Linked DNA regions of Chryseolinea soli. The main gene of each other region encodes a partner of the protein of the gene in region 2 in a complex. Links are inferred from orthologs where the notes say so. Each region holds a gene or a part of one and is shown on either strand. Other genes may lie near its edges.

Evidence for each region.
Region 1: the proteins of secA (region 2) and secY are in contact, whole or in part, in a crystal structure (PDB 3DIN), measured with the Thermotoga maritima proteins. The link is inferred for Chryseolinea soli from one-to-one orthologs. Residues at the interface, in WP_004082002.1 of Thermotoga maritima: Glu261, Ala262, Arg263, Lys300, Ala301, Arg302, Thr303, Ile304, Ile305, Leu323, Tyr324, Asp325, Pro326, Val329, Ser330, Tyr333, Ile336, Lys340, Phe345, Val349, Glu363, Phe364, Tyr374, Ser375, Gly376, Gly377, Glu393, Ile395, Thr482, Ser483; in WP_004081795.1 of Thermotoga maritima: Glu108, Gly109, Glu110, Glu111, Ala236, Glu237, Arg238, Arg239, Ile240, Thr241, Ile242, Gln243, Tyr244, Ala245, Arg246, Arg247, Val248, Thr249, Gly250, Arg251, Arg252, Val253, Tyr254, Gly256, Ala257, Ser258, Thr259, Tyr260, Leu261, Pro262.

Annotation. Positions count from the first base shown.
Region 1 is NZ_CP032382.1:1,444,638-1,447,954, forward strand. Bases 1-2,996 are described here. They hold secY (preprotein translocase subunit SecY), read right to left. Parts: upstream 2,159-2,996; coding sequence 842-2,158; downstream 1-841. Other genes in these bases: infA (translation initiation factor IF-1), read right to left, coding at 1-61; map (type I methionyl aminopeptidase), read right to left, coding at 40-834; rplO (50S ribosomal protein L15), read right to left, coding at 2,158-2,604; rpmD (50S ribosomal protein L30), read right to left, coding at 2,606-2,785; rpsE (30S ribosomal protein S5), read right to left, coding at 2,791-2,996. In the rest of the region: more of rpsE, read right to left, coding at 2,997-3,309. UniProt on the Escherichia coli protein: The central subunit of the protein translocation channel SecYEG. Consists of two halves formed by TMs 1-5 and 6-10.
Region 2 is NZ_CP032382.1:2,293,521-2,297,716, forward strand. What follows is about bases 83-3,957. They hold secA (preprotein translocase subunit SecA), read right to left. Parts: upstream 3,652-3,957; coding sequence 283-3,651; downstream 83-282. Other genes in these bases: D4L85_RS09960 (SPOR domain-containing protein), read right to left, coding at 83-277; dapF (diaminopimelate epimerase), read right to left, coding at 3,789-3,957. Also shown: more of D4L85_RS09960, read right to left, coding at 1-82; more of dapF, read right to left, coding at 3,958-4,196. UniProt on the Escherichia coli protein: Required for protein export, interacts with the SecYEG preprotein conducting channel.

The DNA.
Region 1 (3,317 bases), 850 kb from region 2 along the record:
TCGCATTGGATAACGCTTCTGAAATTGTTCCGTCCTGTTCTATTGACTTTTGTTTCGCCACTTATATGGATAGTTTTCTTCAATATACTCGTGCGTCGTCAATATCACTGTTTCGTCCTCGGTCACGGCCACCGTATGTTCAAAATGTGCGCTGGGCATGTGGTCTGCGGTTCGCACCGTCCAACCGTCGTTATCCTGCACGACATTCTTTGTTCCCCGGTTTATCATCGGCTCGATGGCGAATACCATTCCGGCAATGATCTTGACTCCTTTGCCCCGCTTTCCATAGTTGGGCACTTCCGGATCTTCGTGAAGCTTGCGCCCCACGCCGTGTCCCACCAGTTCGCGAACCACACCGTATCCGAAGCTCTCTACGTAGCTCTGGATCGCATAGCTCACATCCCCGATCCGGTTTCCTGCTTTTGCTTGTGCGATGCCCCGGTAAAGGGACTCGTACGTGCGATTCAGGAGGAGCAATGTCTCCGGTCCTACACCTTCCAGTGGATAAGTGTATGCCGAATCACTGTGAAAATCTTTATATAAAACACCACAATCTATCGAGATGATGTCCGTCTCTTTCACTTCGTAGTTGCCCGGAAATCCGTGGACCACTACGTCGTTTACCGAGATGCAGAGTGATGAGGGAAATCCGTTGTAGTGTTTGAACGACGGTATTCCACCATTATCCCTGATATACTCTTCCGCCAGCTTGTCCAGATCCTTCGTTTTCACACCAGGCTTTACTTTCCTGGCGATCTCTCCGTGGGCCTTCCCCAGAATCTGGGCGCCCTCTTTCATGATCTGTAACTCGTCTGCCGTTTTTAAGTTAATCATTCAGCCTTTAAGCCGCAGCAAATTGAGAACGTCCTTTCACTCTGCCCGACTTCATCATCCCTTCGTAGTGTCTCATGAGCAAGTAGCTTTCGATTTGCTGGAGGGTATCCAATACCACCCCAACCAAGATCAGAAGCGACGTGCCACCAAAGAACTGCGCGAAGTTCTGTCCTACTCCAAGTTTTACTGCGAATGCGGGAAGCACGGCAATAGCACACAGGAATAAAGCTCCGGGCAATGTGATTCTTGATAAAACAGTGTCTATAAACTCAGCGGTTTGTTTGCCGGGTTTTACTCCGGGCACAAAGCCACCGTTGCGTTTCAAGTTGTCAGCAATGTCGTTCGAGTTGATCGTGATCGCCGTATAGAAGAACGTGAAGATCAAGATCATGGACGCGAACAGCAAGCTGTACTGCCATGAATACGGATCCGAAAACGTAGACCCGATGTAGGCGCCGATCTCGCTGTCTCTCCACATGCCCGCGATGAGGGCCGGGAAGAACATCAAGGCTTGCGCGAAGATGATGGGCATTACCCCTGCGGAGTTCAACTTCAACGGAATGAAGTCGCGCTTGCCGCCGTAGAGTTTGTTGCCGATCACTTGCTTGGCATATTGGATCGGGATGCGGCGTGTCGCTTGCGTCAGGGCAATAACGGCTACCACGATTCCGAACAGTACAAACAATTCAATGATAAAAGCGAATGCCTTTCCAGGGAACTTGTCGCTGATCTCGGCCATCAATGCCAGGGGCAAACGAGACACGATACCGATCATGATCAGCATGGAGATACCGTTACCGATACCTTTGTCGGTGATCCTTTCACCCAACCACATACAGAACATTGTTCCGGCGATGAGGATGGCTACCGAGGTCACGTAGAAGAACGGTCCGGGGTTCATGATCACCGAAGGATCGATAGCACCTTTCAGGTAGCTATAACCTTGGAAGATCGTGATGAAGATCGTCAACACGCGAGTGTATTGATTCAAACGCTTCCGACCTGAGTCGCCTTCTTTCTGCAGCTTCTGGAAATAGGGTACAGCAAATGAAAGGAGCTGTACGATAATCGAAGCCGAGATGTACGGCATGATGCCCAATGCGAAAATCGACGCGTTGTTAAAGGCACCACCCGAGAAGGTGTTGATAAAGCCGAGAATACCACTGCTGTTGCGGTTCACATCCAACCGGTTAGGGTCGATGCCGGGCAATACAATATAAGATCCGAGCCTGAAAATGACCAGGAATCCCATGGTATTGAGAATCCTGACGCGCAGGTCTTCTATTGAGAAGATATTCTTTATGGTTTGAATGAAACGCTTCATTACTTCACGGTTGTGGCTGTTCCACCTACTTTTTCAATCGCTTGTGTTGCGCTAGCAGAGAAGGCATGTGCCTCGACGCTAACCTTCGCTTTCAATTCACCTCTTCCTAAAACTTTCACTTTGTCGTTCTTGCCTACTACACCATTTTCAATCAGCACTTGAAGGCTGAGGGTTGTAGATTTTACTTTTTCAGCAAGACCTTCCAAAGCATCAAGGTTCACTGCCTTGAAATATTCTTTGTTGTTGTTCTTAAAACCGAACTTCGGTACGCGACGCTGCAAAGGCATCTGACCCCCTTCGAAGCCAGACTTCTTGGCGTTACCCGAACGGGACTGCGCACCTTTGTGACCGCGTCCTGCCGTGCTTCCACCCGAGCCCTGACCGCGGCCAAGTCTCTTGTTTGTTTTTGTTGAACCTTCAGCAGGTTTTAATGTATGCAGCTTCATCTTACAGTTCTTTTACAGTAATCAAATGATTTACTTTTGAAATCATACCGGCAATCTGCGGAGTCAGCTCCACTTCAACCGTTCTGTTTATTTTACCGAGGCCCAATGCTTGGATCGTGCGGATCTGCGTTTCAGGTCTCTTGATGGTGCTTCTTTTCTGCGTGATCTGTACTTTCGCCATGTCTCTTAGCCGTTAAATACTTTCGACAATGATACTCCTCTGTTCTTTGCTACGGTGAAGGCGTCGCGCATGCTGGTCAATGCCTTGAAGGTAGCTTTCACCACGTTGTGGGGGTTTGACGAGCCTTTGGATTTTGCCAACACGTTGTGTACACCGGCACTTTCCAATACGGCGCGCATAGCACCACCGGCGATAACACCCGTACCGGGCGAAGCGGGCTTCAGCAATACGAATCCACCGCCAAATTTTCCAACAGACTCATGCGGCACAGTGCCTTTGATGATCGGCACTTTCACCAGGTGCTTCTTCGCATCGTCGATGCCTTTGGTGATGGCGTCTGTTACTTCGTTGGCTTTGCCCAATCCGTAACCTACCACTCCGTTTCCATCGCCTACTACGACAATGGCTGCGAAGCTGAAACGACGACCACCTTTCACCACCTTGGCTACACGCTCGATGGCTACTACTCTTTCCTTAAGATCGATTTCGCTGGCTTTTACTGTGCTTATGTTGCTTACTGACATATTTCAGT
Region 2 (4,196 bases):
GGTCGATGCTGTCGAGCACCACGTCAACCTTTTTGTTGACGGCGTATTTTGGCTCCACATAAGCCGTTGGCTTGCGGCCATCCGGCGTCTGGGTAGTCGTTGTACCCGTGGTGGTGGTCGTCGTAGGGACCTGGTCAGGCTTGGGACGATACACCGATAGATCCTCGGTATATTTTCCGCTACCGGTGGATGCCGTGGAGGTTTTCTTTTGGGTGGCACATCCCACAATGAAAAGCCCCAACCCCAGGATGTAGATCGAATGACGCAATGATGCCATAAGCTTTAGTCGATTATGATACAGCGGTTGTGGAGAATATCGTCCTCAACCTTTTTGTATTTAACGTCGCGCAACACTTTTCCGTCGGGATACTGAACGCTCACTTTGTCGTTTCGACCGGCCAGTTTCTCGGATTTGACGGGCATCACCTTCTCCTGCGGGGGCCGGTTGGGTTGTTGCTGTTGCGGCGATCCTTCGCCGCCGCCACCACCACCGCTCAACAATGAGCGCGATTCTTCTTTCTGTTCGTTCAGCTTCACCTTGGTGCGGGGCGCCCGGGCCTCCTGCACGTCGTTGGATTGCTGCACGGGAATGTCGGCTTTCAACAGGAAGGAAATGGTGTCCTCGTTCACCTTGGCGATGAAGCGCTTGAACAATTCGAAGCCTTCGAATTTATAGATCAGCAAAGGATCCTTTTGTTCGTACACGGCATTTTGAACGGACTGCTTCAAGTCGTCCATCTCGCGCAAGTGCTCTTTCCAAAGCTGGTCGATGATGGCCAACGCGATCATCTTTTCCATGGATTTGATCAGCTCGGCGTTTTCCGTTTGCAAGGTCTTTGCCAGGTTGGCCACGACGCCGATCTGTTTCTGACCATCGGAGAAGGGCACCATGATGTTGTCGACCGTTGCGCCGCGGGACTTGAAGAGGTCGCGGAAAATCGGCAACGCTTTTTCGGCTACCATCTTGTTCTTGCGGTGGTAGTTGTCCAGGGCTTTGTGGTAGAGGTCGTCGGTCAGCTTTTGCTGATCCATTTTGTCGAACGTCTCTCTTGATATTTCATAATCCAGGCCCAGTGTGCTGAGGGCATTCAGGCGAAGGCTTTCGTAGTCGCTGGCGTTCTTGGCGTTGATCACCATGTCTTCGCAGGTGTCGAAGAGCATCGTGAGGATGTCCAGCTCCAGGCGTTCGCCAAACAAGGCATTGCGACGGCGTTTATAGATGACTTCGCGCTGCGAGTTCATCACGTTGTCGTATTCCAGCAAGCGCTTGCGGATACCGAAGTTGTTTTCCTCCACTTTTTTCTGTGCCCGCTCGATGGAGCTCGTCACCATGGAGTGCTGGATCACTTCCCCTTCTTTCAAGCCCAGGCGGTCCATGTACTTGGCGATGCGCTCGGGCATGAACATGCGCATGAGGTTGTCTTCCAGCGAAACATAGAACTGCGAAGTTCCGGGGTCACCCTGACGTCCGGAACGGCCGCGCAACTGGCGGTCTACACGGCGCGATTCGTGGCGCTCCGTACCGATGATGGCCAAACCTCCGGCGGCGCGCGATTCGGGGGTCAGCTTAATGTCCGTTCCCCGGCCGGCCATGTTGGTGGCGATGGTCACGGTGCCGGGTTTGCCGGCTTCGGCCACGATCTCGGCTTCGCGTTGGTGCTGTTTGGCGTTCAATACCTGGTGTTTGATCTTTCTCAGTTGCAACAGGCGGCTCACCAATTCTGAAATTTCCACGGAAGTGGTACCCACCAGTACAGGTCGGCCTTCCTGCGTGAGCTTCACGATCTCGTCGATCACGGCATTGAATTTTTCGCGCGTGGTCTTATAGACCAGGTCGTCGAAATCTTTGCGTACGGCCTGCCGGTTAGTGGGGATGGTCACCACGTCCAGTTTGTAAATATCCCAGAGCTCGCCTGCTTCCGTTTCGGCTGTTCCGGTCATACCGGCCAGCTTGTGGTACATGCGGAAATAGTTTTGCAGGGTGATGGTGGCGTAGGTTTGCGTGGCATCCTCCACCTTCACGTTTTCTTTTGCTTCGATGGCCTGGTGTAAGCCGTCAGAATAGCGACGGCCTTCCATGACGCGGCCCGTCTGTTCGTCGACGATCTTCACTTTGCCGTCTACGATGATGTATTCCGTGTCTTTTTCAAAAAGTGTATAGGCTTTCAGCAGCTGGTTCACGCTGTGGATGCGCTGTGATTTTACCTGGTAGTCGCGGATCACCTCTTCCTTTTTCTGGAAACGGGCGGCCTCGTCGAGCGACGCGTCTTTCTCGATGTGGCTCAATTCGGTTCCGATCTCCGGAAGGATAAAGAACTTTGGATCTTCGCCTTCGCCCGTGATCAGGTCGATGCCTTTTTCGGTGAGGTCTACGCTGTTGTCTTTCTCATCGATAATAAAATACAAAGGCTTGTCGGCCTCGGGCATGTTGCGCTTATTATCTTGCAGGTAGTAATTCTCTGTTTTTTGCAGGAGGGTCTTCGTGCCCGTTTCGCTCAGGTATTTGATGAGGGGTTTGTGCTTGGGCATGGCGCGGAAGGCGCGGAAGAGCGGAAGACCGCCTTCTTTTTCGTTGCCTTCGGTAATGAGCTTGCGCGCGGAGTTCAAATATTCGTTCACCAGTTTCTTCTGCGCTTCCACCAGCTTGTAGATGCGGGGCTTCAGGTCGGCGAACTCGTGCTCGTCGCCGCGTGGAATGGGACCGGAGATGATCAATGGCGTACGCGCTTCGTCGATCAAGACGGAGTCCACTTCATCCACCATGGCAAAATGGTGTGAGCGTTGCACAAGGTCTTGCGGCTCGCGGGCCATGTTGTCGCGCAGGTAGTCGAAACCAAATTCATTGTTGGTTCCGTAGATGATGTCGGCCTGGTAGGCCTTGCGGCGGGCTTCCGAGTTGGGCTCGTGTTTGTCGATACAGTCGATGGTGATGCCATGGAATTGGAAGATCGGCGCCATCCACTCGCTGTCGCGAACGGCCAGGTAATTGTTCACCGTCACCAGGTGAACGCCGCGACGGGAAAGGGCATTGAGAAATGCCGGGAATGTGGCGACGAGTGTTTTACCTTCACCGGTAGCCATCTCGGCGATCTTGCCTTCGTGCAACACGATGCCCCCGATGATCTGCACCTCGTAGTGCACCATGTCCCAGGTGATGAGGTTACCGGCGGCCATCCATTGGTTGGCCCAAATCGCCTTGTCGCCTTCGATCTTGATATTGGCCTGCGTGGCAGCAAATTGACGGTCGTAGTCGAGGGCAGTAACTTCCAACGAAGTGTTTTCCTTGAAGCGGCGAGCCGTTTCGCGAACAATAGCGAAGGCACGGGGCAACACTTTGAGAAGCACTTTTTCCAGTTCTTTGTTGCGTTCGCCTTCCAGTTTATCGATCTCGGCAAAGACACCTTCCTTGTCGTTGATGTCCATGTCGGGGGTGTCGGCAATCTTTTTATGCAGGTCAGCCAGTTTGTCGTCGATCGACTTCAAATCGGCATTGATCTCGGCTTGTATGAGTTGGGTTTCGTTCCGGAGTTCGTCGTTGCTGAGGGTTGTCAGCCTTTCTCCCGCCTTTTTGGTTTCCTCCACCAGAGGCATGATGCGCTTGATGTCTTTCTCTGATTTCGTCCCAAAGATCTTGGCAATGAATTTTAGCATACTTCAGTCATTAGTCGGTTTAAGGTTAGCCTTGAACGGGTTCATCGGGGAGGTAAAACGATAAGAAATCCGCAAAAAGGTTAACTGCCCAAATGGGGCTTAAAGTTAATTTGTTTTTTGAGATTCAGGATGAACAATTACAGTTCCAAACTGCCTTCGAAGACCATTTTGGCAGGCCCGATCAGGAAAATTTCTTCAAATGTGCCGGAGTGGCTGGATTTGAATTCCACCAGGAGGTTGCCCCCCCGGGTTTGGATGCTCACGGGCGACGGGTAGCCCTTGAAAGAAGCTGCCAGGGCGGCAGCTGTGACACCCGTGCCACACGATAAGGTTTCGTCTTCTACACCCCGTTCATAGGTGCGCACCTTCAGGGCTTGGTTGGGCAGGCGCTCCACGAAATTGACATTCGTTCCGCCCGGTTTGAAGGCTTCGCTGTAGCGGATCTTGCGGCCCTCTTCAAACACGGGATAGGCATCCACGTCGTCTACAAACCGTACGATGTGGGGCGAGCCTGTGTTCAAAAAATAGTCGTCGCCTATTTTTCG